DNA from 3 places in the Bacillus spongiae genome. Region 3 is predicted to be linked to each of the others. Evidence: predicted binding sites of a transcription regulator. Region 3 holds the regulator's gene; each other region holds the start of a gene.

Evidence for each region. The regulator Rex, encoded in region 3, represses fermentation and respiration genes when NADH is low (regulators of the CRP and FNR family bind a similar motif). The targets are predictions, from matches to a motif close to TTGTGAAATATTTCACAA.
Region 1: the regulator Rex is predicted to act here: its motif matches at 6,607-6,624, upstream of pflB (formate C-acetyltransferase).
Region 2: the regulator Rex is predicted to act here: its motif matches at 2,102-2,119, upstream of hcp (hydroxylamine reductase).

Annotation. Positions count from the first base shown of each region.
Region 1 is NZ_JBBAXC010000014.1:115,307-125,943, forward strand. It holds gene liaF (cell wall-active antibiotics response protein LiaF) at 1-354, opposite strand, end outside; gene WAK64_RS16470 (PspA/IM30 family protein) at 472-1,122, opposite strand; gene WAK64_RS16475 (lmo0954 family membrane protein) at 1,146-1,493, opposite strand; gene WAK64_RS16480 (hypothetical protein) at 1,786-1,941, shown strand; gene WAK64_RS16485 (nucleoside deaminase) at 2,414-2,869, shown strand; gene pflA (pyruvate formate-lyase-activating protein) at 3,550-4,284, opposite strand; gene pflB (formate C-acetyltransferase) at 4,303-6,528, opposite strand; gene WAK64_RS16500 (M3 family oligoendopeptidase) at 6,846-8,639, opposite strand; gene WAK64_RS16505 (hypothetical protein) at 8,797-8,943, shown strand; gene WAK64_RS16510 (ABC transporter permease) at 9,070-10,095, opposite strand; gene WAK64_RS16515 (ABC transporter permease subunit) at 10,096-10,637, opposite strand, start outside.
Region 2 is NZ_JBBAXC010000016.1:793-11,429, forward strand. It holds gene WAK64_RS17055 (GrpB family protein) at 1-142, shown strand, start outside; gene WAK64_RS17060 (cupin) at 233-595, shown strand; gene hcp (hydroxylamine reductase) at 750-2,036, opposite strand; gene WAK64_RS17070 (TetR/AcrR family transcriptional regulator) at 2,264-2,866, shown strand; gene WAK64_RS17075 (MFS transporter) at 2,938-4,200, shown strand; gene WAK64_RS17080 (DUF3231 family protein) at 4,368-5,378, shown strand; gene WAK64_RS17085 (aminoglycoside phosphotransferase family protein) at 5,996-6,793, shown strand; gene WAK64_RS17090 (Gfo/Idh/MocA family protein) at 7,662-8,648, opposite strand; gene WAK64_RS17095 (cupredoxin domain-containing protein) at 9,081-9,467, shown strand; gene WAK64_RS17100 (TraR/DksA C4-type zinc finger protein) at 9,963-10,637, opposite strand, start outside.
Region 3 is NZ_JBBAXC010000027.1:5,483-16,119, forward strand. It holds gene WAK64_RS20785 (phosphotransferase enzyme family protein) at 1-97, shown strand, start outside; gene WAK64_RS20790 (DinB family protein) at 524-1,060, shown strand; gene WAK64_RS20795 (ABC-F family ATP-binding cassette domain-containing protein) at 1,346-3,271, opposite strand; gene WAK64_RS20800 (redox-sensing transcriptional repressor Rex) at 3,532-4,200, shown strand; gene WAK64_RS20805 (twin-arginine translocase TatA/TatE family subunit) at 4,257-4,421, shown strand; gene tatC (twin-arginine translocase subunit TatC) at 4,439-5,185, shown strand; gene WAK64_RS20815 (response regulator transcription factor) at 5,424-6,116, shown strand; gene WAK64_RS20820 (sensor histidine kinase) at 6,094-8,343, shown strand; gene WAK64_RS20825 (RNA polymerase sigma factor) at 8,356-8,868, shown strand; gene WAK64_RS20830 (YdiK family protein) at 8,947-9,147, opposite strand; gene WAK64_RS20835 (CPBP family intramembrane glutamic endopeptidase) at 9,202-9,927, opposite strand; gene groES (co-chaperone GroES) at 10,194-10,481, shown strand; gene groL (chaperonin GroEL) at 10,534-10,637, shown strand, end outside.

The sequences.
Region 1 (10,637 bases), on a different contig from region 3:
TTGGGATCGTACTATTTCATCTGCATAACCTCCCCCCTCATCAGGGACCTTTAGCTTATGGTGATGTGGGTTTTCTTTTGACTGTGCGTACCTTACAACAACATAGACTAAGATGGCAATAAGTAAAAATTTAAAGGCAAATGTATTTAAAATCGTGATGACTAAGCTAATTAATCCAAACCAAAATAATATTTTACCGAATGTAGCTTCATAATGATTACGTCCAAAGTAAATACAGATTAGATTCACAAGCAATACTAAGATCGGTCCTCCATCATAAAGTGAGATCTCTAAAAGCAGTAAAATAATACCTATTAATACAGTCCAGCTAATAAAATCAGCTTTAATATTCATATGAGGACCTCCCTTTCAGTAGTTGTTGCTGCACTATCATACTATTTTTTTCTTACCAATTTACATCCTAATGGGTGAAAAGACGTAGGAACGCTACGTCTTTTAGAATATCATTTTTTATAATGAAATGGATTCATTTTCTTTATTTTTTGCATCGTTTTCTAATTTTGCAATTTTAGCGTCAATCGTATTGCGGTGATACGAACTATTCACTTGATGTTCTAATCTTTCTAAATAATTTTCCATTTCATCGTAACGAGGATAGGAGTGATTATCTAGTTTATTCTCTTTCAACAGTCGATTCATACGATAATTCGCTCTTGAAATATTCTCCTTGCCCATTAATTCCATTCGTTTAATATGCATATCTTTTAACTTATGTTTCATTTCTTCATATTTTCTCTCAAGCTCTTCTAACTGTTGAACCGCTTGTACTTTCGCTTGTTCAAGTCGTTCAGTACGGTCTCTATATACAACATACTCACGTTCAGCAAATTCCTGCAATTCATTCTCTCCGGCTTTTTCTGCTACTTGTGCTTGATGCTGTCTCTTCAAAGCCATTTGATGGGCTTCTTTCAATTCTTTCATAAATTCTTGTTTTAGTAAATATTGTCTTTCAACGAGATTCCGTGTTTTCTCCACCTCTCGCTCACATTCTCTTAAGTATTGATTTAATTGCGCTCCCGGATTTTTATTTTCCTTTTTATCCAGTAGTTCATTTATGTCCGCTTCCACGCTGTTGCGTATTCGTTTAAATAAATTTGCCATAACACTCTCTCCTTTTAATGATTTTATTTTAACTTTGCCCATTCTTTCTCAAATCCAGTAAATGGATCATCACCAAAATCTTCTGGCTCACCATCTTTTTGAGTGTTCCAATTCTTATACACAATCCACAACAAATACGCAGCTACTAAACCTATAATTGCTGGAGCATTTGTAGCAGAAGCAATTAGCGCAATAAAGCCTATAAATGCCCACAAGACTTTACCACCAGTAGAGGCTGACTTCATGAACTCTCTATATGAGAAGTACACGATCACTAGACTAATCGCCAACGCAATGATAGGACCCATATTTGCAATTAGTACGATTCCTGCCGTTACCCCTAGAACAATTAAGCCAAGCTTCTTCACCATGTTTTCCTCCTTTCGTTATCCTACTATCATCTTACCGCTATTCCTTAAACCCTATAACGACCCCCGGATAGAAATAGAACTAGGGCCAGGGAAGTAATTTTCACCTTCATAAAATGGTTTGCTAAAAAAATGAATTTCAAAATGTAACACCACTCTGTCATCCTTCTACATTAGCCAAAAAACAAAACCTCGCTGTTAACGAAGTTTTTGTCCACTTCTTAACCTAAGTGAAAATACCAAGAAAGAACTTGTTCACTTTCGCATATATGTGTAAAAAGGGAGGAGGATGAAAATGACATATTATTGGGTAGTAACCGTTGGGATGTTGATGGTTTTATTTTTGATAGGGTGGACATTCTTTTACTTTCTTCGGCAAACATTAAATAGTGATGAAAGCAAAAGAATAGATCCACTTCCTAAGTCAAATAAAGAAAATCCGCCTATATAGTAACTATCATCATATACATTGCTGCGGCTTGCGACAGTTGCCTGTCGATGCAGTTCAAGCAACGAATCACGATACTTATCAATAAAATCCCTTCGGATTTATATCCAAAGGGGTTTTTTTAATCAGAGATAGAAACCTTGAACACAATTAGTTATTCAAGAAGCGAGATAGTATGTGAAATAAAAAGTATTCTTGCTTGAAGGATATAGATAGACTTTATTGCTTACTATCAATATACTGAAAAATAATTAAATCCTATCTTCCATACAGAAGTAGGAATTTAAAAATTCTAAACGACCATTGGACATTGTGTTCATTAACTTCTACGTACATAAGCGAATTTTCCCATCTATATGAAGACAGTCCCAGGAGGAGTGCTTCGCTACATAAGCAATAAACCTAAGTAAACATTGTAGTTAGTGTCCATAATAGAAAATAAGTAGTTCTAATCAATTAATGGAGGTTTAATAAAATGAAGAAAAATGATGAATATTTCATGAAAAAGGCTCTTGATATGGCTTTTCAAGCTAGAACGGAAGGAAATGAGCCGTTTGGAGCTATATTAGTAAAAGATGATGAAGTAGTTATGATTGGGGAAAATAAAATTAATACTTTGTGTGATCCTACTCACCATGCTGAAATCGGACTCATTAGAAAGTTTTGTACTGAACATAATATTTTTGATTTATCTCAATATAGCTTATATACAAGTTGTGAACCTTGTGTAATGTGCTCTGGCGCTATGGTTTGGTCGAATCTTGGAAAAATGGTATACAGTGTATCTCACAATCAATTAGCAGAAATAGCCGGTAGTAACATTATGATATCATGCAAAGAAGTATTTGATAAAAGTCCTCAAAAACCAGTAGTGGTAGAGAAAGTATTAAATGAAGAGGGATTAAAAGTATTTGAAGGATATAAATTTTAAATTAGAAACAGCTAAAGGAATAGATGTTTGTACTTCAACAATCAATAATTATTAGGAAACGAAATGATTAATAAGGCGATTAGCTTTTTGTCTAGTGTCCACCTACGATTGTTGTTCTCCAAGCAGGTGTAATTTAGGAAAAATAGAAGTAGAAAATGATCGACATTTTTTATAAAATTCCACATTACATCTTCAAAAGAAGAATCCATTTTGATCAATAATTTTCAAAATGGATTCTTTTAACTTTGTTTATTTTTTCCAAACCAACGAAGACGGCTTGCGCCACTTGCCTGTCGGCACAGATCGAGCCGCCTTCACTTTTCTTTGGCTAGTTCCGACGGCTTGTCCCTCGGGGTCAACTGACTCAATCCTCCGATGATCAGGATCATCTGCGGCTTGCGCCACTTGCCTGTTGGGACAGATCGAGCCGCCTTCACTTTTCTTTGGCTAGTTCCGGCGACTTGTCCCTCGGGGTCAACTGACTCAATCCTTCGGTGATCGGGATCACCTGCGGCTTGCGCCACTTGCCTGTCGGCACAGTTCGAGCCGCCTTCACTTTTCTTTGGCTAGTTCCGGCGACTTGTCCCTCGGGGTCAACTGACTCAATCCTTCGGTGATCGGGATCACCTGCGGCTTGCGCCACTTGCCTGTCGGCACAGTTCGAGCCGCCTTCACTTTTCTTATTCCCCTTTGATTAGTTGATAGGCTTGCTGTACTTCTTCTTCACTAGGTGTGTGAACACCTTCAAGGGGATATTCATAACCTAAATTCTTCCACTTATATACACCTAGCGTGTGATAAGGAAGGATTTCGATTTTTTCAATATTGGATAACTCTCGTAGAAATTTGCCAAGCTTTATTAAGTCATTCTCACTATTTGTATAACCTGGTACGAGTACATGGCGAATCCATACAGGCTTGTTTATTTTATCTAAGTGTCTTGCAAAAGCTTTAATATGCTCATTCGATAAGCCCGTTAAAGCTTTATGCTTTTCTGCATTCTCATGCTTTATATCTAATAATACAAGATCGGTTAATTTCAACACGTTGTTCAGTTTTTCTTGAAATGACGCTTTTTCACTGTAACAGCCGCCCGATGTATCTATACATGTGTGAATTCCGAGCTTTTTGCACTCTGTGAAAAGTTCCATAATGAAGTCTAAATGTAACAAAGGTTCTCCTCCACTAACCGTCACACCACCTCCTGATGCTTGAATAAATGGTAGATAACTCTTTATTTCAGATATAAGTGTTGAAATAGAAATGTCCTTCCCTTCCCCTAATTTCCAAGTATCGGGGTTATGGCAATATTTACAGCGTAAAAGACACCCTTGTGTAAAGACAATGTAGCGTATGCCTGGTCCGTCTACTGTCCCGAGGGATTCAGTTGAATGAACACTATTTTGGTATTGCATTTCATTCAGCTCCCTCTATTACATCATTTCATGGAACGTTCGGTTTATAACATCAATTTGCTGTTCTCTCGTTAATTTAATGAAATTGACAGCATAGCCCGAAACTCGAATGGTCAGCTGTGGATAATTTTCTGGGTGTTCCATTGCATCTAGTAAGGTGTCACGATTAAAAACGTTAATATTTAAGTGATGGCCTTGCTTGATGGCATACCCGTCTAACAGAGCGACTAAGTTTTTCTCCTGAGATTCGTCATCCTTGCCTAAAGCTTTCGGGACAATACTAAACGTATTTGAAATTCCATCACGTGAATAATCGTATGGTAGCTTAGCAACGGAACTCAAAGATGCAAGTGCTCCTTTTTGGTCTCGTCCGTGTAACGGATTTGCACCAGGAGCAAATGGCTGACCTCCTTCACGCCCATCTGGAGTACTACCAGTCTTTTTGCCGTACACGACATTACTTGTAATTGTTAATATGGACATCGTAGGTATTGAATCTCTATAGGTTTGATGGGATTTTAATTTATTCATAAAGCGCTTTACAAGATCTACTGCAATGGAATCGACTCGATCATCATTATTTCCATATTGAGGATAAGCTCCTTCTACTTCATAATCCACAGCCACTCCGTTTTCATCACGAATTACTTTTACATTGGCATGTTTAATCGCACTTAAGGAATCCGCGACAACAGACAGCCCTGCAATACCACCTGCCATCGTGCGTATAATATCACGATCATGTAATGCCATTTCAATTCGCTCGTAAGAATATTTATCATGCATGTAGTGAATGATATTTAAGGTGTTCATATACAATTTCGCCAGCCAATTCAACATCTGATCATACTTTTCCATTACTTCTTCGTATTGGAGGTATTCTCCCTCAATCTTTGCAAATTGTGGGGCTACTTGAATTTTAAGCTTTTCATCGACGCCCCCATTTATTGCGTATAATAATGCTTTTGCCAAGTTCGCTCGTGCTCCAAAAAATTGCATTTGTTTCCCTATTCTCATCGCTGAAACACAACAAGCGATTCCGTAATCATCCCCATATTCTGAGATCATTACATCGTCACTCTCATATTGTATTGAACTCGTATTAATCGACATTTTTGCACAATACCTTTTAAACGAATCAGGGAGCTTAGTTGACCATAAAACCGTTAAATTTGGCTCAGGTGCCGGACCTAAATTAGATAATGTGTTTAAAAAACGGAAGGAGTTCTTTGTCACGAGGGAACGACCATCTAGTCCCATTCCTCCTATTGACTCTGTTACCCACGTTGGGTCACCAGAGAATAATTCATTATATTCTGGTGTGCGTGCAAATTTAACTAAACGAAGCTTCATCACGAAGTGGTCCACAAGCTCTTGCGCTTCTTCTTCTGTTAATCGATTTGATACTATGTCTCTTTCAATATAAATATCTAAGAAAGTAGAGACACGACCGAGACTCATTGCCGCACCGTTTTGCTCTTTAATGGCCGCTAAATATCCGAAATACAACCATTGAAACGCTTCTTTCGCCGTAGTAGCAGGTTTAGAAATATCATATCCATATATGTTAGCTAACTTCTTTAGCTCTTGAAGTGCATGAATTTGTTCTGAATGCTCTTCTCGATTTCTAATAACCTCCTCTGTCATCACCTCGTCACCGAGCGTTTTCATATCCTCTCTTTTCATATTAATTAGAAAATCAACGCCGTATAGCGGTACTCTACGGTAATCACCAATAATTCTGCCACGTCCGTATGCATCTGGTAATCCTGTTATAATACCTGCTTTTCTTGCTAACAGCATCTCTTTCGTATAAGCATCAAATACTCCTTGGTTATGCGTTTTTCTAAAGTCAGTAAAAAGCTTCTCTGTTTCGTTATCTAATTCATATCCATAGGATTCCAATGAAGCTTTTGCCATTCGAATACCACCGAATGGCTGAAGAGATCGTTTAAATGGTTTTTCTGTTTGAAAGCCCACTATCGTTTCCAATTCTTTATTTAAGTAGCCTGACCCGTGAGAGGTAATCGTCGATACTTTCTTTGTATCCATATCCCAAACGCCACCACGTTCTCTCTCTTCTTTATCTAATTGGAGTACTTGCTTCCACAACTCTGAGGTTGCTTCCGTTGGCCCTAATAAAAAAGTGTCATCTCCGTCATAAGGGGAATAATTTCGTTGAATAAAGTCTCTTACATCAATATCGTCTGTCCATTTTCCTTTTTCAAACCCTTCCCAATACATCTAAACCACTTCCTTTAATTGATAATGAACAACAAATATATTTCTTACTTTTACATTAGAACTTTCACTAGAGTAAGGCTGTGATATATCTCACATGAAATTTGAGAAAGGAAAGTTCCTGCCTTTATTGGCACTGCTTTAATAAATCCAACAATTATGTGAACTAGTGAGCATGATTTTAGTTTCTTTCTTTATGACTTAATCCGCTTACATGCTTTCATTTAGCAATAAACTCGAAGAGGCTCAATTTTACTTTTGGACTTTCTATAAAAGAAGCGTTAGGACAATATTTGCCCTAACGCTACAATAAACATGATTTACTTAGTCAAACGTAGAAATTCTTCTGCATCTTGGACGCATAGATTCATTCCCTTTTCCCAAAAATCTTTTTGCGTGATATCTTCTCCTAAATGCTTCATTGCAAGTTCTTCAACTGTCATTACCGCCGTATCGCGGAGAAGGTTAATATACTTTTGTTCATATCCTTCTCCCTCTTCTATTGCTTTCGCATAAATACTTAAAGAGAAAAGATAGCCAAATGTATATGGGAAGTTATAAAATGGTACGCCTGTTATATAAAAATGAAGCTTTGAAGCCCAAAAGTGGGGATGATAGTCACTTAATGAATCTCCATAAGCTTCTTTTTGTGCTGCTTCCATTAGCTCATTTAGCCGCTCGGCAGAAACCATTCCTTGTTTTCGCTCTTCGTAAAACCTCGTTTCAAAAAGGAAACGTGCGTGTATATTCATAAAGAAAGCGACACTTCGTTGAAGCTTATCTTCTACTAATGCTACTTTTTCTTCGTTTGTGTTTGCTTCCTTTACAGCCGCATCTGCGACAATCATCTCAGCAAACGTCGAGGCTGTCTCTGCGACATTCATCGCATAATTACGATTCAACGTATGCATTGGACGAAGAGCATATGAATGGAATGCATGTCCAAGTTCATGAGCTAGTGTTGCTACATTCGACATGGTTCCAGAATAGGTCATAAAGATACGTGACTGTTCACTTAAAGGGAACAGTGTACAAAAACCTCCGGGGCGTTTTCCAGGTCGATCCTCTGCTTCAATCCATTCTTGTTCGAAGGCTTGTTTTGTAAAATCCGCCATTTCATTCCCAAATTTCCGGAAGTGCTTTTCAATAAAATGAGCTCCCTCATCGAAGGACATATTGTTCGTTGTCGTTGCAATTGGAGCACTTAAATCAGACCAGGATAGTTTTTCTTTTCCTAACAGCTCTGCTTTTCGATTAAGATAACCAACAAAAGCTTCTCGCTTCTCGCTAATTGCTCCCCACATTGCGTCTAGTGTTTCTTTTTTCATTCGATTATAACTAAGAGGCTCTTTTAACACTTCCTCCCATCCACGAGCATCATACACCTGTAGACGAAATCCACCTAGATGGTTAAGAGTGCGCGCAAACATTTCTTCTTTTTCCTGCCATGCTGCTTCTAGCTTTTTAAATACCTCTTGACGAACGGCTGGATTTTTATGACTAGCCAAGTTATTCGCTTGTCCAACCGATAATGTTTTTAGTTCACCGTCTACTTCAACTTCGATTGCCATTGAACCGACAACCGTATCATACATTTCTCCCCAACCATGATATCCATCAACAGCCAGTGATTGAATTAAAGCTTCCTCTTCATTAGAAAGCTTCTCCTTTGCTTTTTCACGCCACTCTTTTAATACAAAAGCCAAGTCCCTTAATGCTTCATCTTGAATGAAATCATTCCAAACATCATCATCTGTTTGTGAAAGTTTTTGTTGGAAAGAATTAAAACTTACTTGAAAGGTTGCACTGAGTGAAGTGAGTTCCCCTCTTAAGGCATCTGCTTTTCGATCATTCATATTTTGTGCTTGCAAGCACCCAATAAAAGCTCCAGCTTGACGTAAATACATCATCACACTAGTAGCAGGCTCAATCATGTTCACTATATTATGAACTGTTGGTTGTATAAACTTTCGCTCCTCTTCTGCAAAAGCCACTACCTTTTCCTGTAGGTTGTTCATATGATCACGAAATTCCGAAGACTCACTACCTCCAGAAAAGAACACATCTAAATCCCAAACCTCACTATATCCCAAAATAAGTCCCCCTTTTTTCATTCTTACTATGTATTCGAGGATTTTGATAAAAAACCCTTTCCTTCTATTGTAACGTAAATAGACGAATAAATCAGATTGGATCCTTCTTAATCAGAGGACTACTATTGACTAGAATAAAACCCTTTAACTAGAACAGGCTATAAATAGAGGTGATTATATGAAAAGAAGGACCGCTTCAGGGACTGATATTGAAGAAGTAAAAAAACTAAATAACGCTTCAGGCTTAGCTTACAATGAGGTAAAAAACAAATTAGCTGAGCAATATAGACAAAAAACAAAAAATCAATCTCCACCTACTAACTAAAATACACTTAAATAATCTTCTGTTTTTCACTAATAGGTAGTGCCTATTAGAATAATTACAATAGTAAAAAAAGGACAATTTATAAAAATTGTCCTTTAGGAAATCACAAAATGCAATTGGTTAGCATTATAAATTTTTAAATGTCGTAAATTCAAAAGAATGATCTGTAACCTTCTTTTGAACCCCAGAAGCTTCCTTATCTTCCACTACTTTTTGGTCACTATTTTGCTTTCCCTTATTAACTTTAGTGAACGTTGATTCTAGACTGTTTAAAATTAAATTAATACTGATAATTGTTAAAGAAAAGAAAATAATAGGTACAATAGGGATATAAGGATGAATGAAAAAATATTCAAAATAATCTCCTATTAAACCTGACCACTCATAGGAAAGTGTCTTTGGAGGCTCCTGAAGTGGAGAATAATCGATGACCGTCCCCCCAAAAAACATACTTAATAAACCTAGATGTGCTAAAATAATCAACGTTTGATTAAATTGCTGAATGAAAAGAATGACAAATCTTTGGATTAAATGCTTATATACATGAACGAAGATAATTCGAAATGTGCTCGCACCTAATATTTTGGAGGCTTTAATAAATTCCATTCCTAGTATTTTCTGAATTTCCTTGACGATATATAGCACCACACTTGGTAATGGCAGCAGTACTAAAATTATTACTTCAAACGAGGCTCTCACATAAAATGGCTCTGCAAACCCATCAAAAGGCATTGTCAAAACATTAATAAGAATAAAATATGCAACCAATGTTACGGGAAGCACTGAAAAGGTTTCAAGAATATGTTCAAATACTTTAAAGGTTCTTAAAAAATATCCACTTAAGATTGTTCCAATCACAATTCCTACTATTAACTGAAAAAAGGCAATTAATAAAGTAATGCCAATTGTATATTTGGCTCCTTCAATAACGATATGGAATAAATCGTAGCCGTTAGGATCTGTCCCTAATGGAAATGCTAATGAAGGCTGAAAAGGAGCCGTTTCTACAAGTTGTCCATCTATATATATACTTTGGACTTGCCTAATATCTCCATTATTAAATACAGTATTTCCGATACTAGCTAGAACTAAGAAACTAATAAATGAAAAACCAATTAAAAACCGTTTATCCTTCAACAAAACTTTAATCAATTATGCCTCCCCCTTTTTAATCACACTTGGAACGAAAAGTTCATAGAGCTGAAATAGAAGAAAAATAGGATAATATAGTAATAGAAGGGAGATAAAAAAAACATCAGGAAAAGGATAATTTAATAGGAAAGACATGACTCCAGGAATATTAAATAAATACTCTACAATAAGTAGATTCGTTAAAAAAAATAAGATAATGGTTTTTGAGTAATGAAAAAGAGAATAGACCGTATTTCGTAGTATGTGGACAAAGATGATGTTAAAGGAAGAAACACCTTTCGCCTTCGCTAAGTGTGCATAATTTTTATGAAGTTCTTCTATCATTTGATTAATTAATAACTTTGTAATGATCATTGTAGGTGTTATGCTCAAACAAAGAATTGGTAGGAATATGGCTTGTTCCTCACCATACGATGCAAAATTTAAAAAGACAATATCCGTCTTCTTATATAACCAAACAATAAATAGTTGCAAGCCTATAATATAAAATAGATCAGGGATGGATTGTATGTATGTTAAGATTTCTTGAATGATTTTAATAT
Region 2 (10,637 bases), on a different contig from region 3:
AAACTATCTTAGAGAAAATTCTGAAGCAGCAAGAGAATACGAAGAATTAAAACTTTCTTTAGCTTTAAAATATCCTCATGATGAGCGTACATATACGGATAAGAAGAAGCGGTTTGTAGATGAGATACTAAGTAAACAATAATATTTTCTTAGACAATCGTCGAGTCAACATTATAAGAGTGTACTGTACTAGGAAAACCGAACAAAAAGGTATGTACTTTAGGAGGATTAAATGGAAATTTATCAATTTACAAAAGAGACTGGTAAGAAAATTACGAAATTCGATTCAGATTTTATTATGTCACGTATTACCGAGACCCATAAAGCAGCTCATATAGGGTGTATGCACTTAGATAAGAATGGAGTAATTGGATATCACCAAGCAGTTGTACCTCAGTTTCTTTTAATTGTAAACGGAGAAGGTTATGTTAGTGGGGAAACGGCTGAATTTAGTAAAGTTCAATGTGGTGATGCAGTATTTTGGGAGAAAGGTGAATGGCACGAAACGAAAACTGCTACTGGTTTAACGGCCATTGTAATCGAAAGCGAAGAGTTAACCACTTCATTTTTAAAGTCTTCGGAAAAAAACAAGTAAAGTAACAGTTAAGACCAATGGTGAAATCGGAATCATATCTTCCAAATAGGGGGGCTTTCCTATAATAGGAAAGCCCCTTTCTTTATGAATCAAACCGGATGTTTAGAGTAAAAGTATTTTTTTCATGAGTTGACGGGTTAGTGCTAGAAGAAGTTTATGAAAGCATAACGTCTATATCTTCTTCTACGTCTCCTATGAGCTTCAAGTTAAATGTTTCTTGTAATACTTGCATAACTCCAGGTGAGATAAATTCTGGCGGTTTCGGCCCAATACGAATATCCTGTATACCAAGACTGAATAAACCAAGTAGAATGGCTACAGCTTTCTGTTCAAACCAAGAGAGAACAATGCTAACAGGAAGTTCGTTTACCTCACATTCAAATGCATCTGCAAGTGCTAATGCAATCTTGACTGTTGATACCGAGTTATTGCATTGACCTAGATCAATGTAACGTGGGATGTCTGTTCCTGGAACAGTTCCGTAATCAATATCGTTGAAACGGAATTTGCCGCAAGATGTTGTTAAAATGACCGTTTCTGGTGGTAGAGATGTTGCTAATGAACGATAATATTCTCCACCTTTTCCAGGAGCGTCACAGCCTGCAATGACAAAGAATCGTTTAATTTTACCCTCTTTTACCGCTTGAATGATTTCTGGAGCTAGACCGATTACGGTTTGATGATGAAAGCCCGTCATTAATGTTTCATCAGATTCAATATTTTCTTCCGGAAGCTCCAATGCTCGATTAATTAATGGAGTAAAATCATCATTTTCAATTTTTTGTACGTTTTCTAAGCCTGCGACTTCATAGGAGAACATTCTGTCTGCATAGGTTCCTTTAATTGGCATTACACAGTTTGTAGTAGCTAATATGGCGCCTGAGAACTTTTCAAATAAACGTCGCTGATCATACCAAGCTTTTCCGATATTTCCTTTTAGATGTGGATACTTTTTTAGCTTTGGATATCCATGTGCCGGTAGCATCTCAGAGTGAGTATATATATTGATTCCTTTTCCTTCAGTTTGCTTTAACAATAGTTCTAGAGCAAACAAATTGTGTCCAGTTACAACAATCGATCTTCCTTCAATTTTATTTTGTGATATTTTAATTGGTTCAGGAATACCTAACCGATCTAAATGAGCTTTGTCTAATAGCTCCATCACACGAATAGCTGCTTTTCCTACCTTCATTGCCATATCAATATGTTCCTGTACATTAAAATTGGAATTTGTAAGCGTCAAATATAATGCTTCATGAGTTGTGGCATCAACGAATGGATCAGTATACCCTAATTGATTGGCATGTGTTCGATAGGCAGCAATCCCTTTTAAGCCAAAAATAATTGTATCTTGTAAGCTAGCGATGGTTTCATCTTTTCCACAAACACCTATTATTTTGCAGCCCCCTTTTGGAGTTTGCTCACATTGATAACAAAACATCATTATTCCCCCTTTTTACCTTTGAGTCTTATTGTTCTCAGAATAATCCAGTTTTGGAAGAAAGGCTGTGAAATTTATCACACCAAAATTAAATAAACAAAATAAAAAGAAGCTAGCTGATCAATACATAGAATTTGAAATGCTTCATTAATTTCGTTTACTTCCTTTAACAAATAGTATATAATAACGATTGATTAATTAATCATTTGTGAGAAGGAGTTGTTTTTTTGCCATTATCAGATAAACAAATAAAAATGATGGAACAAAAGCGTGAAAAAATCCTGCAGCAAGCAATCATCTTATTTGCTGAACAAGGCTACGAAAGTACAACAATCGCAAAGGTAGCAAAAGCATCAGGAGTAAGCTTTGGAAGTGTTTTTACGTATTTCGAAAACAAAGACCAGCTTTTTTTTCATGCGGTTACAGAGCCTTTAGAGAAAGTATATAAATCGGAGCTTTTAGATTTTGACCCTGATGCTGAGGATTCCTTGAATGAAATTAAGCGTATGATAGACAAACATATCCATATATTCACTGAAATGCATACGTATTTACAATTAGTTGTTCAAGTGATTGGACAGCATACTAAATTTCCAGAGCCCTTTAAAGTACTTGATGAATTTAGTGCAGAGTTTACTCAAAAAATTAATCAGGCCATCCAAAATGGTCAAAAACATGGAGTACTTGAGGATTCTGATCCTGTCATAACGGCAGAAGCTTACATGAGTTTTTTATTAGGAATGAGATTAACATTTACTGATTTTGCAATGTCAGGTTTATGGGACCAGCTTAAAATTCCAGCTCTTCGTTTATTAAATCCGAAACATTAATTTAGACGTTTCGGGTTAAATTTTTACATATAATTGATTGATTAATCAATCGTAATTAAGGAGGACATTATATGAATTTTTTTTCATTTCACCCCAATATCCAATTACGTCTAGCCCTTCAGTTTTTCACAACATTTGCCACCTCAGCGGTTGTTCCATATTTAGTTATTTTCTTCTCAACTCAGGTAGGGGCGGTTGTAACAGGACTGATGTATATCGGTGTTATACTATCCGGCATAGCTGGTGCTTTGATAGGTGGGAGAAGAACGGATCGTGTAGGAAGGAAAAGGACAATCTTGTTATGCGAAGGAATGATTAGTACGGGTTACTTTGTCGCAGGAATTAGTAATCTTATAGTCTCTTTATCTCCTTACGCAAACTTTCTGATCTTTATCGTCATATTATTTTTTACTGGAATGGTTGGTCCAGCATATGCTGCAGTTATTATTGATGCAAGTTCGAAAGAAAACAGAAAAGCGGTATATACGTTTTCGTATTGGCTTAGTAATTTGGGCATGGCTGCTGGAGGGTTAATGGGAGCTGTTCTTTTTAAAAACTATTCCTATGAGCTTTTTATTGGCATTTCAATTGTCGTTTTTGTTTCTTGGATTGTAACGAAATTTTTGCTTGAGGATACTTATCAAAGTTCAACGAAAGCTTCGTCGAGTGCTCCAAGTGAAAAATCAGGAATTCAACAGTATAAAGAAATTTTAACGAATAAACGATTTGTATTATTTACTGTAGCAGGGTTGTTCCTACTTTCCTTAGAAGAGAGTTTGACAACCTATATAGGAATTAAGCTCGATGAAGAGATACCAAACTCAATTCCATTGCTGCCTTTTAGTCAATTTTTTGAAGTGGATGGTTTTCAATTAATCGGTTTGCTTAAAGCAGAAAACACAATTTTAGTGGTAACGATTAGCCTAGTAGTTGCAAGCTTGCTAAAACGGTATCAAGATAACTTATTAATGCTTGCCGGAAGTTTTTGTTATGGGCTTGGCTATATTGTTATTAGTTATAGTAGTGTTCCGTTAGTCCTAATTATTGCTATGTTTATCGCTACTGTTGGAGAGGTGGCACATATCCCTGCAAAACAAGCCTATGTCGCCTCCCTAGTTCCGGACGATGCACGAGGTACTTATATGGCTGTTTATGGGTTATCATTTCAGTTTTCTGGAATCGTTGCTGCTATGTTTGTAATGGCTAGTGCTGTGCTTCCAGCTGGAGTCATTACATCAATCTTTATCATGATGGTCTTAACTAGCTTGATTATCTATTTTGTTCTATTTCAGTTGGAACAAGAAAAAACAAAACAAGTTAAAACGATAGCATAAAAATTGTCAGATAAATGCAATTATAAGGAGTTTCTTCTAGCTTCCTTCATAAGCTGTTCTACCTCTAATTTCTCAAGGATAGAATTATTTCACTAAAGTACCCTTTAGTAATAAAACGTTATTTTGTAGGGAAAGTTAAGAAAATAATTGATTTAGGAGGCTTGTTAGTGAGTAATTCAATTCGGCAACCAATTACCTCTTCAGAATTAGGGAACTTATGGATGACATATCAAGATAAAACCATGCTTATGAGATTTCTTGAATACTTTCTAGAAAATGCAGAAAATGAGCCATCACGAAAGATATTGCAATCTTATTACGATCGGTCTATTGAAAATGTTGAGTTTGTCAAAAAGATTTTTAAAGCGGAGGGAGCGGTAATTCCGGAAGGATTTTCTGTTAACGATGTTAATAAAGGAGCTCCGAAGCTATTTGATAGTACGTATGATGTCATGTATTTGCACATGATGACTAAAATAGGAATCGGTCTTTACGCACTCTATTCGACCATGTCTTACCGTCAAGATATTCGACAGTTCTTCAAACAATTAACATCTGAAGCACAAGAGGCATACGACCAAGCGACAAACTTCCTATTAGAAACAGGCGTCCTTTCTCGTCCTCCATTTGTGTCGATGCCAAAAGAAGTAACATTTGTACATGATAAACAGTATTTAGATGGGATGAATTGGTTTAGTAGTGATCGATCTTTAAACACTATTGAGATTTCTCTCATTTATCATGCAATCGAGACAAATCTTACAGGGATGCAATTAATGATAGGGTTTGCACAAGTAGCACAGGCTCAAGATGTCCGAAAGCATTTTATTAAAGGAATGGATCTTTCAAAGAAAATAGAAACATCATTAGGCGAATTTTTACGACAAGATTATATTGAGCCCCCAGCAACATACGCGGGGAAAGCCTCTAATTCAACCATCCCCCCATTTTCCGATAAGCTGATGATGTATAATACCAGCTTATTAACTACTTTTGGCCTTGGAAGTAATGCCCTTGGTGGTGCCTTTAGTCTAAGGAGTGATTTACCTACTAAGATGACTTTATTAGCGAAAAATATATATGATTTTGCAAAGCAAGGTGGAAAAATTATGATCAAACATGGCTGGATGGAAAAACCACCTCAAATTGAGGATCGAAAAGAACTAACGGGAAAATAGAGGGATGGGAAAGCATCCAATTTTATTGATAAGGAAATTAGAACGCTTTCATTTCATTTGAGAGCGTTTTTATTTTTTAGGAAAAAAATAGGGATAAATATTTTATAGATAGGTAACTCAAATAACGAGAGAAGAGGTTAAAGTAGATTTGAAATAAGTCACGATGTTTTGAATAATGTTTCTAGCTTAGGGAGTAAACTTTTGAACAATGTAGTTGAAATTGTAAAAGAACAAGGTTAAAATTCCCGAGAATGATGATTAGTTTGACAATCATTTCTCCAGAGGTAAAAATGTATTTTAATGTTATTTATCTTTTCTATTCTTCTTTTTATAGTTAGTAATATATGGTAGGGTAATGGTGGAGACGTAAAGAAAGGGGAATCTAGATTACGTATGTGGAATAACCTTGAAGTGATTATGTAATTGGATAGAGACAATTGCGGTCTTCTTTTACAGGATTTCTTTATTTGTCTTCTTATAAATCATTTAAGGGACACATGGTGTGGACAATCAATTCCTATATCCAAGTAGATACCTTTCGAGTATCTGCTTATATTCTGGGGAAATTTACATCTCTATTGACCTAATTATAGTGTCCCCAATAGGGGGATTTTTTTATGAAGCATCAATACGAAAACGAGGAAATGCTATCAGGTGGAAATGTGTCGAAGGTATATCGTGCGGGAAATACGGTTCGACGAGAGGTAAAGGCTGATAGCAAAAAAATTCATCAGCTTTTAAAGCATTTAGAACACAAAGGATTTAGCTATGCACCCAAATTTCTTGGAATAGATAACAAAGGTAGAGAGGTACTGTCATTTATCGAAGGTGAAGCTGGCAATTATCCTCTAAGAAGATACATGTGGTCTAATGAGGCTTTAATTGAAATAGCTAAGATATTACGTAGTTATCATGAAGCCGTGATTGACTTTCCTATAACAGATCAATGGAAACCCATAGATAACACGCCAAATCATTTTGAGGTTGTATGCCACAATGATTTTGCTATTTACAATATTATCTTTAATTATGAAAAACCTGTAGGTATTATTGATTTTGACCTTGCTGGTCCTGGTCCAAGGCTTTGGGATATAGCTTATACTCTTTACACTTGTATTCCTCTAAGTAGACTTTATCATACTGAAACAGGCGAGCCTGTTCATTATAATTCATCAAATGATGCCAATCGTATAAAGCAGAGAGTGAAGTTGTTTTTTGATTCTTATGGTATGGAAGGCATTGAAGAAAACTATCTGAAGATGGTATTGGACCGATTAGAAGGGTTATGTATGACCATGAAAAGAGAAGCAAGTGAAGGTGATATAGCTTTTCAGAAAATGATAGATGAAGGACATTATGAACATTATCAGAATGAAATAAAATTTATACTTAAACATGGAGAAGAGTGGGTTTAAGAGTTACGAAGTGTTTCTTTATTAGCAGGGGTGCTCGTCCACTAACAATTTTACTCGCCTCTAAAAGTTTATTGACTAAAGAGCGCGATGATCTAACTTCGCGCTTTTATTTTATTTAAAAGAGGTCTAAATATCTATTCATTGAATCCGGGCGGAAAGGTTTGCGAAAAAGGTCTACTACATTAAGAACGAAATATTTCTGAAGGTTTAAAGGGTGAATAATTTATTGGGCTGACTTTCATTGCATGATTGTTAATAGCTGACCATTTTCTTCAAATTGAGTTGAAACTTTTAAAAAAAGAAAAACGTAAATTACTATTAGAAAAAATTAGTATGTTATAAGGTAAAATTGAACGAAGTTGGTGATATAATGAAAGGATTAATATCGAATATGTTATTTCTTGCTTTAGGAGCAGTCCTTATGACCATTGTTATGGTTTTTGAAATCAACGGTATAGTGGGATTTTTATTGGCGACGTTGGGTATATTTTTTGTCATTGTAGGTGTTACATTAAAATTTATAATCAAAAATTTATTTGAATTCTTGTGAATTTCTTAAACTAATATGTTAGTTAATGGTATTTCAATATTTCGCACAGTGGTATTATACAATTTATCTAGAATTCAAGTCTGTGTTAATTGGCGCAATAACTGAAAATCAGCTACTTGATCTAGCAATTCTCTTATGAAGATCACTTGTATAGTTACATTTTTTTTATCTTCAACGATTGGGTTAGTTAAACCTAGGATTATGTTAAAAGCAAGGTGACTTGCCCAGGAACGACTATCATAAGCTCAGTCACGGACTTATGATAACGTTCCTAGGAGCCACTATATGAGGGTACCCCTGCATTTCTTAGACTGAGACTCAACGATTGTCTGCTGGAAAAACAAGTCCAATTTGTTCTCTTGCTTCTTGCATAATGGAAGCTGTTATTCGTGAATTTTCATGTGAGTTCACAGAAGACTCTATTTTGCCTTCTCCTAACAATTGAATAAACTCTTCTACCTCGTAATACATCTCAGGTTTGTCTTGAATAATTTCAATTGCTTCTACTGATCCATCTCTGTAGCGAATCTCTGCTTTACTAGGAGAAGATACGCTATCAAATATAATCGTTCCGTCCTCTCCTTGTATTTCTGCATCATGATAGGAATTGGAAATTTTGGAATGAAGAATGACTGCTTCCATCCCTTCATATTGAAATAGCAAGCTTCCCTCGCCATCAACTCCTGACTCTAACATATAGGCATTAGCCTTCAGGTTCTCAGGTTGACCAAATAAAACAACTGTTGGATAAATACCATATACCCCAAGATCCATTAATGACCCATTAGAAAAATTTGGATTAAATGCATTTAAAATATTTCCATTTCTATAAGCGTCATACCTTGATGAGTAACTAGAATACGTCGCATAGAAACGACGAACATTACCAATTTTATGTATGTTTTCTTTTATCGCTTGAAAACCAGGCATGAACGTAGATTTTAATGCTTCCATTAATAAAACGTTATTTTTTTTTGCTACCTCTATCATTTCATCCACTTCTGCTAAATTCGAGGCAAACGGCTTTTCACATAATACATGCTTTCCTTTATTCATAAAAGTAATCGCTTGCTGTGCGTGTAAGGAATTAGGACTTGCTATATAAATGGTATCGATGTTCTCACTACTTGCCATTTCTTCTAAATCAGTAAAAATTTGATCTGCATCGTGTTTCTGTGAAAACTCTTTCGCTTGATCTTCCGACCTTGAATAAACAGCTGTTAAAGAGAATTCTGGGTGCTGTTTTGCTGCATTAATAAATCTGTCTACAATAAAATTTGTTCCGATTGTTCCAAATCTAATCATATTTATAACCTCCAATTTTTTAAACCTTACATGTTTCGATATAGAATGTCAAATCATACATGCTCTGTCTTTTTTCTGTCCTCTTCAAATAATCAAAATGGTTTCTATTTGGGTGAAGTATTACACAATTTGATATAAAAAAGACTCAATATTTTCTACATGTTCTGAAGACTTGAATTCAATATAAGTGAAATAAGTATGTTGGTAGTGAGTAATATTTCTTGAAATTATTGAAGGTTGTAATAACGCTTTGAAATTTATGCTCAATATTTCACAAAAATGACATTTTAATTTCCTACCATTCATTCTTTTACACAGTATAATTAAATTACGTTTTATTTGTGATTATTTTCACAAATGCGATTAATATATTACAACTAACATCAAAGTTAATAGTGTTAATTGTAAAATTCTCATTGGAGGGTTTTAATAATGAAAAGATATCTAGCTACTATGGCATCATTAATGATATTGATTTTAGTTTTATCAGCATGTGGGACAACAAGTGATGAAGGTTCTGCTTCTTCAGACCAAGAAAAGAGTCAACAATTAACTGTAATTGGTTCGAATTGGGAATTTGATCAAGAAACATATACAATTCCTGCGAATGTGGATGTAACATTTAATTATAAAGATGATGAAGGTGTTCATGGGGTCAAATTAAGACCATATGACGATAAGGATAACATCATTGCAGAAGTAATGGATGGAGAAAGTGCTACTATTAACTTAGAACCAGGGACGTATGAAATCCGTTGTTTAACATTTTGTGGTGATGGAGGTCACAAAGAAATGAGATCTAAATTAGTTGTAGAATAATTGAACACTAATATTTAGTCTTTGATTTTTTGTTATTAAAGAAGGTATATATTTAAATAGCAATATCATTTAGATTACTTCACCAAACAGACGCATTTCTAGAATAAGAGAACGAAATAGATTAGTCGCACAATAGCTGAAAATCGGTAAAATATACTCCAGCTTTCACTATATACTGTTAAAGGGGAGGTATATTTAATAAGAAACAAGCTATCTTGACTTCCGTTATTGCTAATTATAATAACTTTTTATATAAAAATACATTTTACCTTCAGAAGAAGTCATTTTGATTAATCTTTTCATAACTGTATTCTAATCAAACAGTTAAAGTTAAATCACCACTTTATTCAGAAGTGGTGATTTTTTTCTTCAGCCTACAATCAATTAATTGCGTATTTTCCAAATTAGTTCATTCGTATAAAGTTATACTTTTATGTCTAGAAAAAAATCTTTTCTAACCTGTGAGGTACGACCATCTTTTTCAGTAAATCCACTTCAATGATCATCGTCAATATAGCTGTCTTTACGGTGATAGGGGATGTCACCTATAGATGATTCAATTCCTTCATCATCTAACATTTGTTCATATTGCGAGTGTTTTTTTGAAGGAAAAACGGATAGGTCCTCCCCTTTAATATTCGTTGCCGTAAAGGTTTCGTAATTCTCGGTGAAGCCTTCCCTATCAAGGTCACCTGTTTGGTATATTTCATCATAATCTTCGTAGTCTCCTGTAAAATCTGCAGGCGTTTCAGAAGTTCCGAACCGAGCAACTTCCTGGAAACTATCTTGATAATCACGAGTTTCATTTTGTCTTCGCTTCATAAAACTATTGTTGTGAGGAGGTTCTAACACTTGTTCTTCAACAGGACGATCACCAGCAATTGACTGCTCTTTACTATGCTCTTTGCAGTACAAAGTGGTTGGGAGTACCTGAAGCCTGTCAAATGGAATTTCTGTATGACAAGTGAGGCACTTTCCATATGTTCCATTTTCAATTGCTTCTAATGCGTGCTCCACTTTCGTTAGTTCAACTTCGGCATGATTATTTAAGGCAAAGTCCTTTTCCCTCTCGTATAATTCAGTACCCATATCTGCAGGATGGTTATCATAAAGTGAAAGTTCTCCAACGTTGTCCCTTTCATTGTTTTCTTTCATATTAGTAGCATCACG
Region 3 (10,637 bases):
GTGGGCAATGAATGATTTAGATGAATCAGAATCGGAGCATCAGAAGTCTTTTATTAAATCTCTATTAGGTTTTGAACCAACTAAATATACATTGTAGCTCATCATCGAGATGAGAAGTGAAGGATTAGGGTGATACTTTCACCCCTTCTTTGTTATTTGAGGGTTTGATCCATTTTATCGTAGAATTATTTTTTTCTAAAAACCTTTTTACTGGTAGAGAATAGGCTAAAGAGTCATCTTTTCTTTATGAAACAAAAGTATAGGTAGCGATTAATGGAGTAACTCATTCAGAATAATTGGAAGAGGTCGGTTGATCTTCTAAATTTGGATGTAAATACATTTCTACTTGTGGATTAATTGTGGAAAACTCAACGTTTTTATACACCTCGAATCAATTGAGTGTCGGGTTGTTGGGTTTTTTTTCTATGTTCAATTTTATTATATCACTATTTAAGTATCATTTTAAGGCTTTAAATAATCTACCCGACTGGTAAAATCATAATTACCATTTATAGGAGGGAAAATAATGGATTATCTAGTAAAGCCAAGAGAAGGTTATTCTTCTACAATTGGAGAACTCATCACAATGCTGGAGCATACTAGGGAAACAACTATTAGTGAAATTGCAGAACTTCGTCAGTCAGAATTAGATTATTTATATGAGGAAGATGCAAACAGTATTGGGGCTTTATTGCTTCATATTGCTTCCATTGAAGCTGTTCACCAAGTTATTTCATTTGAAGGAAGAGATTTTAACGAAGCGGAATTATCGAAATGGAAACATGCTTTGGAGTTAGGAGAAAATGCGAGGGCTAACATAAAAAATAACTCAATTGACTATTATTTAGCAGCGTTATCAACTGTAAGAGAAAGAACACTAAACTTGTTTAAGACGAAGTCAGATGATTGGTTATATGAAGAAAGAACATGGTCTAATGGTATCCCACACAATCTTTATTATTTATGGTATCACGTAATGGAAGATGAGATTAGTCACCGTGGACAAATTAGAATGATTAGACGTAAGCTCTCTACAAATCAGGAAGCTCTTAAATTATAGAAGTAAAATATTAGGAAGAGAAGGTGAAGAGATTAAAAAGTTATCCACTAGAACGTTTGTTTTGTACACAATCTGTTGATAAGTTGTGGATATCCATGTATAATTTGTGAGCAATCAAAAATAATAACGCTTCCATTTTGAATAAAAATGTGGAAAACTAAGAATAATTATGTGGATAATGTGGAAAAACTCTGTGAGTATTAATGTAGTAGGGTCGTAAATGTGTATAACATTGTGGAAATTATATTAAAAAAACATCCCCTGCAAAAAGGCAGGGGATGGAAGTTATGTTTGTAGTAATTCCCATTCTTCTAAAAGCTCGTCATAAGTTTCTTTCGCTGCCTCTACTTCATCATGAAGTCTTTTCATTGTTTCTACATCTTGAAAATGGGTCGTATCAAATAATTGTGCTTCTTTTTCCGTAATGTCTGACTCTAGCTTTTCAATATTTTCTTCAATTTCTTGAATTCTTCTCGCGCGTTGGCGTTCAAGTTTTTTTGCTTCCTTATCAATACGATGACTTCCTTTTGCTGTTTGTGAAGAGGAGGTTGCTATTTCTTCTCGTTCTTTTTCTTCTAATAAAGCGAGCTCTTCTACTTCTTGCTTTTTCTCAACAAAATAATCATAATCTCCTAAATACTCTTTTGTTTCACTACTGGATAGTTCAACGATTTTAGTTGCGATTCGATTGATAAAATAACGGTCATGTGAGACGAAAAGGATGGTTCCTGGGTAATCAATCAGTGCGTTTTCAAGAACCTCTTTACTATCTAAATCTAAATGGTTCGTTGGTTCGTCAAGAATCAGAACATTTGGTTTTTCCATCATGAGCTTTGCAAGGGCAAGCCGTGCTTTTTCTCCGCCACTAAGTGAATGAACGGGCTTTAAAACATCGTCTCCTGAAAAAAGGAAATTGCCTAAAACAGTGCGAATTTCTTTTTCGGGCTTCAATAAATACTCATCCCATAACTCATGAAGGACCGTTTTATTGGACGATAATTCTGCCTGCTCTTGATCGTAGTAGCCAATCATTACGTTCGTCCCAAACTGAAAGCTTCCTGATAGAGAAGGCAGTTTATTGACAAGCGTTTTTATTAACGTTGATTTTCCTACTCCATTTGGACCTACTAATGCAATGCTATCTCCTTTTGATAAATGGAAATTCAAGTGAGAGGATAATGGTGTGCTTTCATAACCGATAGTAAGGTCATCCACTTTAAGAACATCATTCCCACTAGGTCGCTCAATGCCAAAGGAGAAATGAGCAGATTTCTCAGAACTTAACGGTTGAGACATGAGGTCCATCTTTTCAAGCTTTTTTCGTCTGCTTTGTGCCATTTTGGTTGTAGAGGCGCGAGCTAGATTGCGTTGAATATAATCTTGCAGTTTGGCTACTTCCGCTTGTTGACGTTCAAATTGTTTACTTTCACGTTCATAGTCTTCGGCTTTTTTATTTAAATAATCGCTATAGTTACCGTGGTATTTCTTCGTATTTTTTCTTGAAATTTCATAGACTTTCGTAACAACTTTATCTAGGAAATAGCGGTCATGGGAAACAATGAGAATGCTACCTGGGTATCCTTGTAAAAATTGCTCAAGCCAGGAAAGTGTTTCAATATCCAGGTGGTTTGTCGGTTCGTCTAGAATAAGGAGGTCAGGCTTTGTTAAAAGTAACTTAGCCAGTGCTAGCCTTGTCTTTTGTCCTCCACTTAAAGTGGAAATTTTCGTTGAATAGTCAAAGTCCGCGAAATTTAGTCCATGAAGAATGGTCCGAATATCCGATTCGTATTGGTACCCACCTATGTCTTTAAATTTCACAGTAAGGAGATCATATTCTTGAACGATTCTCTCATATCGTTCTGTGTCATCGTATACTTCAGGAGATGCCATGCTGTGTTCTAGTTTGCGTATTTTTCCTTCAAGTTGGCGAACATGGTCAAAGGCGGAAAGCATCTCTTCCCAAATAGATAAATTGGATTCAAGTCCTGTATGCTGCGCCAAATACCCCATTGTTACATGTTTCGGTTTAATGATTTCACCTGAATCATAAGATAGCTGATTGGAGATAATTTTTAATAGAGTCGATTTTCCCGCTCCATTACGACCAACTAATGCAATTCGATCGTTTGATTTTATTTCTAATTTTATATTCGATAAAATAAGTTCAGCACCAAAATGCTTTGTCACATTATTTACTTGTAATAAAATCATGATTTCACCTCATTTATACTATTAGTGTATCGTATTTAAAAGCAAATGAGCAATAGCATAACTTGTGAAGTAGGTAACAGACAGAAATAGAAAAATGGTGTATGATATGAAGAGAAGAGTATCTCGATCGTTTGTCTATATAAAAAATAATGAAAGTGACAAAATGGAAGCGCTAACAGAATTCAAAAACAAGTAAAGCCACAAGAGCTGTTCTATTTAGATGATATACAGTGGTGAAAGAGATGGCGGGGGGATAAAAAATGAATCAAGACACAATGAAAATACCGCAAGCTACAGCAAAACGCTTGCCGCTATATTATCGCTTTATTCAAAATTTACATTCATCGGGGAAACAACGAGTTTCCTCAAAAGAATTAAGCGAAGCAGTAAAAGTAGATTCAGCAACCATTCGACGGGATTTCTCTTATTTTGGAGCACTCGGAAAAAAGGGCTATGGTTATAATGTCAATTACCTATTAAGTTTCTTTAGTAAAACATTAAGCCAGGATGAGGTCACAAAGGTAGGTTTAATAGGGGTTGGTAATTTAGGAACAGCTTTCCTTCATTATAATTTCTTGAAAAATAATAATACTAAAATTGAGGTAGCCTTTGATGTTAACCCAGAAAAGGTAGGGATGGAATTTGGTGAAGTGCCTGTCTTCCCTCTCGCTCAATTAGAAGAAAAACTTCTTGAAGGGAATATAGAAGTGGTCATATTAACCGTTCCAGCTCCAGTAGCACAAAGCATTACCGATCGGTTAGTCAACGCGAATGTGAAGGGGATTTTAAACTTTACACCAGCGCGCTTAAATGTTCCTGCTTCTATTCGTATCCATCATATTGATTTAGCAGTCGAGCTGCAGTCACTTGTCTATTTCTTAAAAAATTATTCAAATGATGACACGGAAACGTCACAAGAAGGTCTATAAGAAATTAGGATTTAACGGTATAATGGTGTAATATATTACTGAGGAGGTGTAGCGTAATGCCAGGTCCAGGTAGTCTTGTAGCAATCGTCGTAGTTGCATTATTAATTTTCGGTCCGAAAAAATTGCCCGAGCTAGGGAAAGCAATGGGAAATACGTTGCGCGAATTCAAAAATGCCACTAAAGGCTTAGCGGATGAAGATGAAAAAAAAGATGTTAAGTAAATGCTAGGTGAAGAATCATGAGTCAAAATCAAATGACTGTTTATGAACATATAGATGAATTAAGAAAACGACTTCTCATCGTGGTCGTTTTCTTACTGTTTGCCATTGTGATAAGTTTTTTTCTTGCTGAACCACTCATTCGCTTTTTACAAAATGCCGATGAAGCAAAGGAACTAACGATGAATGCATTTCGTCTGACGGATCCATTGAAAATCTATGTTCAAGTAATCTTATTTTTATCCTTACTAATGACACTGCCTGTGATTCTTTATCAGGTGTGGTCTTTTGTATCTCCAGGATTATATGAAAAAGAAAAACGTGTGACGTTAAGCTACATCCCGATCGTAATGTTATTGTTTGTTGGTGGGCTTTCTTTTTCCTATTTTATTCTGTTCCCATTCGTGGTAGATTTTATGCTGAATTTATCTACCAATCTTGAAATTGAACAAGAAATCGGTATTAATGAGTATTTTGAATTCTTATTTCAAATGACCATCCCGTTCGGTTTCTTATTTCAGCTACCCGTTATCATGCTATTTTTGACAAGACTTGGTATCATTACGCCAATGCTTATGTCCAAAATGAGGGTATATGCGTATTTCATTTTGTTTATTATTGCAGCGATGATTACGCCACCTGACCTTATGTCCCACTTACTCGTAACGGTCCCACTATTCATTTTGTACGAGATTAGTCTGTGGATTTGTAAGATAGGCTATCGAAAGGTATTAATTGCTGAGCAAAAAAGAGAAATGGAAGAATAATTTATAAGTTTTATACAGAAGCCACCTATTATCTGTCGATAATAGGCGGCTTTTTTTGTTTGATTGATAAGTTTCCTTTCGTTTATTCATAATAGATAGTAGTGAATGACGAGGAATAAAGATTGTTGAGTTTTACCAGTAGCCTTAAGAAAATCTTAAGAAAATATGTAAATAAATGATAAGTTTTTTCTAGTACACTAAAGCTAAAGAGAAATCGTTCAGGAAAGAAGGCGGATCAATGGATAACTATTTTGTCTTAGTGGTGGATGATGAAAAAGAAATTCGGGACGCGATTGAAATTTATTTAAGGAACGAAGGCGTGACCGTTTTAAAGGCAAAAGATGGTGTAGAAGCCTTAGAAATGATTAATGAACATCCCATCCATCTGATTATATTAGATATTATGATGCCAAGACTTGATGGCATTTCAGCGACTTATAAAATCCGTGAAGAGAAAAACATACCAATTATCATGTTAAGTGCTAAGAGTGAGGATACGGATAAAATTTTGGGTTTACAAGTGGGAGCAGATGATTATATTACAAAACCGTTCAACCCTATGGAGCTTGTTGCTCGCGTGAAGTCTCAATTAAGAAGGTATGTTAATTTTGGGTCTATTGAGGGGAAAAACGATGTGATTGATTTACATGGATTGACCTTGGAGCAATCAGCCAAACAAGTGACAGTGCATGGAGAGCCTGTCAGGCTTACGCCAATTGAATATAAAATTGTTAACTTATTAATGACGAATGCTGGCAGGGTGTTTTCAGTCAATGAAATTTATGAACGGGTATGGGATGAACCTTACTATAATGCAGAAAATACAGTAGCCGTTCATATAAGAAAAATTCGCGAAAAAATTGAAATTGACCCGAAAAATCCAAGGTATTTAAAGGTGGTGTGGGGGATTGGATACAAAATGGAAAAATAGATGGGTGCTAGGAATATGGTTAATTCTGCTTACTTTTGGGTTCAGTGGACTCGTCCTATTTAAAATGAATGGCCTTTTTTACACTAAAAGTGATTATTCGGAAACCTATGCTTTTAAGGATCAATACTTTCTTTTTATTCAGGATTTAGAAGAGAATGAGTTAAATGGTTTCACTTTAGAAGAAGCCAAAACATTAATTAGCTTACCAGATATTCACAGTAGTGAATATGGGTTTATTGATACGAGCGGCATTGAAATCGAGAGAATTAAAGAAGAGTATGAATATGCACTTAATAGTGCAATCGATACAGGAAACTTAGAGGAAGTTGAATCCCTTATCGTAGAAAGAAATGAAAAAATTGAGGAAATAAAGAAAAGTGCTCAAAGTCTTCAAAGTGATGAGTATGTGATGCAAGAAATTTTGAAAGAAAGAGAACAACAAATAGAAGATTATTATAAAGAGAGTGAAATTAAATCTTCCTTTTTTAAGGAACAAAAAAATGACTTTCTTTACCATTTTATAAATCAAACAAACGGAGAGATTTACACAAATATACCAAATTTAAAAGGTGAAGTAGAAAATTATTTTAACGAAAATAACATGGTGTATGTAGCCGAAGAATCAATTCCAATTGGAAGAGATCTGCTGAATCGATTTGGGTGGATCGATATTCCCCCTGAGCTGTCAGGAATGATAGATGGTTGGATCGCTGTTCCAACGTCTTCAACTAATGCTATAGCACAAGAGTTTGAAAAATATGAACAGGAACAAATAGTATTTATCCTCTATGTTCTTATAAGTATAGTTGCTCTTATTTTATGCTTTTTTATTGGGAGAAAATCGAAGAGCATTCATACTTTTATGGAAAAATGGAGCGCGTTTTTATATAAGCTACCCGTTGATGTCAGAATAAGTACGTTCCTTATAGTTGTCTTATTAGGTTTGACGTTTTCTAATCACCCAAGGGAATATATATGGATACCATGGCTGCGATTTTGGTATAGAGATTATGCTTTTATTGACCTAATTATGCTTTCGCTTATCGTAGCGGTTGTATGGCTCCTACTGTTTTTATATGGAAAATCCATTTTAACTAACATAAAAAAAGGCAGGAAAATTAAGCAGGAGTGGAGTAAATCACTGCTTTATAAATTATTCACTAATGTTGAAAAAATGGTGAATCGAAGTTTCCGTTTTCTAGTAGTCCTATTAATCGCTATCATTGTTGGTTTATGCATTGCCAGTTTGGTAACTGCTTTAAATCCAAATGTGGTATATTATTCGAATTATTATTTAGTAATATTAGAATTTTTTATAATTCTTCTCGTGGTAATTGGAATTCCTGTAATAATTATTTTAGTCAGAAGAAGTAGATATTTAAACAATATTATAGAAAAAACAAATGAACTAGTCGCAGGTGAACGCGGAGAAGAGTTACCTACAGTAGGTGATCATTCGTTGGTCATACTTGCAGGTAATATTAACAAGCTTGAAGAAGGAGTAAAACTATCCCTAAATGAACAAGCAAAAAGTGAGCGCCTAAAAACGGAGCTAATTACGAATGTCAGTCATGATCTACGTACACCCCTTACGTCCATTATTACGTACACCGAATTACTGAAAGTAAAGGGTGCATCCAATGAGGAGAAGGAAGCGTACCTTGACATTATTGATCGGAAATCAAAACGGTTAAAGCTGCTCATTGATGATTTATTTGAAGTATCAAAAATGGCCAGTGGGAATATGGAACTAACGAAGCACAGGGTAGACCTCGTCCAGCTGTTGCAGCAGGCTTTAGCGGAACATGATAATGCAATTAATGATTCAAGTCTGCAGTTTCGCATAACGAATCCTAAAGAGCCTGTACTTGCGATTGTAGATGGTCAAAAACTGTGGCGCGTTTTTGATAATTTAATTGGAAATACTCTAAAATATGCACTCGAGAACTCGCGCGTTTATATCGATATTTCAATGATGAAGAATCGAGCATTGATTACGTTTAAAAATGTTTCAAAATATGAACTAAGTCAAAATACAGATGAACTGTTTGAAAGGTTTAAAAGAGGAGATGCATCACGTCATACGGAAGGGTCTGGACTTGGCCTTGCGATAGCGAAATCAATTGTTGATCTTCATGGTGGGGAAATGGATATTGAAGCTGACGGAGACTTATTTAAAATAAGGATCTCATTGAAGATAAATGAGGACATTGAAACGGTGGAATAGGAGGAGGATGTAGTGAGTAAATTTGATTTTTCAGAGGCGTACAGCTTGTTTTATAAACGATTATTTCATATAAGCTATTCCATTACTCGGGATAAATACCTTGCAGAGGATGTCGTACATGAAACGTTTATAAAAGCGATCGCAAAAGCTGAAACTGTCAAAGATGAGAGGAAATTGGGTGCGTGGCTTTGTGCCATTGCATCCCGAACGGCCATCGATTTTATTCGAAAAGAAAAGAAGTATAAAGGGATGCAGGTGGGACCAGAGGCCTTTGAAAGTTTCGAGACAGCCACTACGCAAAATGTTGAGGAAGAAGTAGAGTTTGCTTTGTTGGAGGAGGAAGTTGTAAGTGCGATAAAAAGGTTGAATGGACGGTATCAAGATGTACTGATGCTTAAACTTCGTCCAGGTCTACAGGAACAGGAAATTGCGAAAGTACTCGCTATCAATTCTAATACTGTAAAAACAAGAATTTATCGAGGACGAAGACAATTAAAACAAGTATTTCAGGGAAGCACAGCTTAATGAATAATATAAGAAAAGGATAATTAGTGATTTTTGACACTAACTACCCTCTAAGGTTGGACCATATGAAGAAATGGTCTATTTTTTTTGCATTTTTTTTAATTTAAAATGAATATTGAACATACGTAGTCCTGATCTAAAATCAATTGTCGCAAAAAAGATAAGGAAGTAGGTAAAAAATCCCCATCCGCTTTCATTGACATTATAAATGGCAAAATACGTAAATAAAATGCCGAGTAAAGTATAGAAGAAGCCTGCAAACAATGGTGATGGTCTCATAATATTTCCTCCATATAAAATAACGTTCACACTGTGGTGAGGACGAAAAACAAGCTACATGATTAGTTGAAGTAATGTGATGGCTTGTTCTTTAAAACTTATACGATCATTTGCCGTAAATTGAATGATCGCCACAAGTGTATTCATGCCAACATGGGCAATGATTGGAACTACAATTCTTTTCGTATGAACATATAAAAAGGCGAAGGTAAAGCCCATCGTCGTATATAAAATAAGATGGGATAACTCTTGATGTGCTAGTCCGAAAAGAATGGAACTAATGAATGACGCAGCAAAGAATGGCATTCGTTTATAGAGTGCCCCAAAAAGAATTTGTCGAAAGATAATTTCTTCTAAAATAGGACCAGCAATCGATGAAGCAAAAAGTGCAATCGGTACAAAAGCAATCATTTTCATGGCTGTTTCTGTATTTTCCGAGCCTGGTTCGATACCGATGCCTGTTTCAATCGAAATGGCAATGACTTGAGCAATAAAGGCAAGAATAATTCCACCAAATGCCCAAGACAGGGATGAAGGTAGACCCATTGGTTCTCCTAGCATTTTATTTCTTTCGCTTTTTCTTAGCATAAAAAGAACAATTATCAGTGTCAGTGAAAAGCTAATAAACAACCAATAGCCTGCAGCTATATAGAGCATGTCTTCTTTGTTTTGTACATCAAAGCTTGTGAGTCCTAACTGGTAAATAAGCGGGACGGCAATCGGTCCTGAAAGTTGCATGAGTAAATAAATAATTAAAATATAGCCATCACGTTTATTCATTGTGTGATCTCCTTTGAAAACGTTTAATTAAGTATTCATTCTACTAATAAATCGGTTATGGTTCAAATTGAATGCCTTCTCGACACTTACTGAGAGGGTGTTGTAGACGTATGCAGAAATATTGTCGAAGTATTTTTAGGAAAAATTTAACGCAGGATGCTTGCAAAAGGAAGGCGAATTCTTTATTATATTAATTGTGTTAGCACTCGTATAAGGTGAGTGCTAATAATGAACTTTACATATATTTATTGAGGAGGTTGTTTCAGTTGTTAAAACCACTAGGTGATCGCGTTGTAATTGAGCTAGTTGAATCAGAAGAAAAAACGGCTAGCGGAATTGTTTTACCAGACTCTGCGAAAGAAAAACCACAAGAAGGTGTTATTGTCGCAGTAGGAGCAGGTCGCGTACTTGACAGCGGTGAGCGTGTAGCTCCAGAGGTAGCGGTAGGTGAGCGCATTCTCTTCTCAAAATACTCTGGTACAGAAGTGAAGTACGATGGTTCAGAATACCTTGTTCTTCGTGAAAGTGACATTTTAGCTATTCTTAGCAAATAATGAATCGTTTATCACATACAAAAGATTAAAAATTTGAGGAGGTCTTTTTAGTATGGCTAAAGAAATTAAATTTAGTGAAGAAGCACGTCGTTCTATGCTACGCGGTGTAGACCAACTTGCTGATGCAGTAAAAGTAACACTTGGACCAAAAGGACG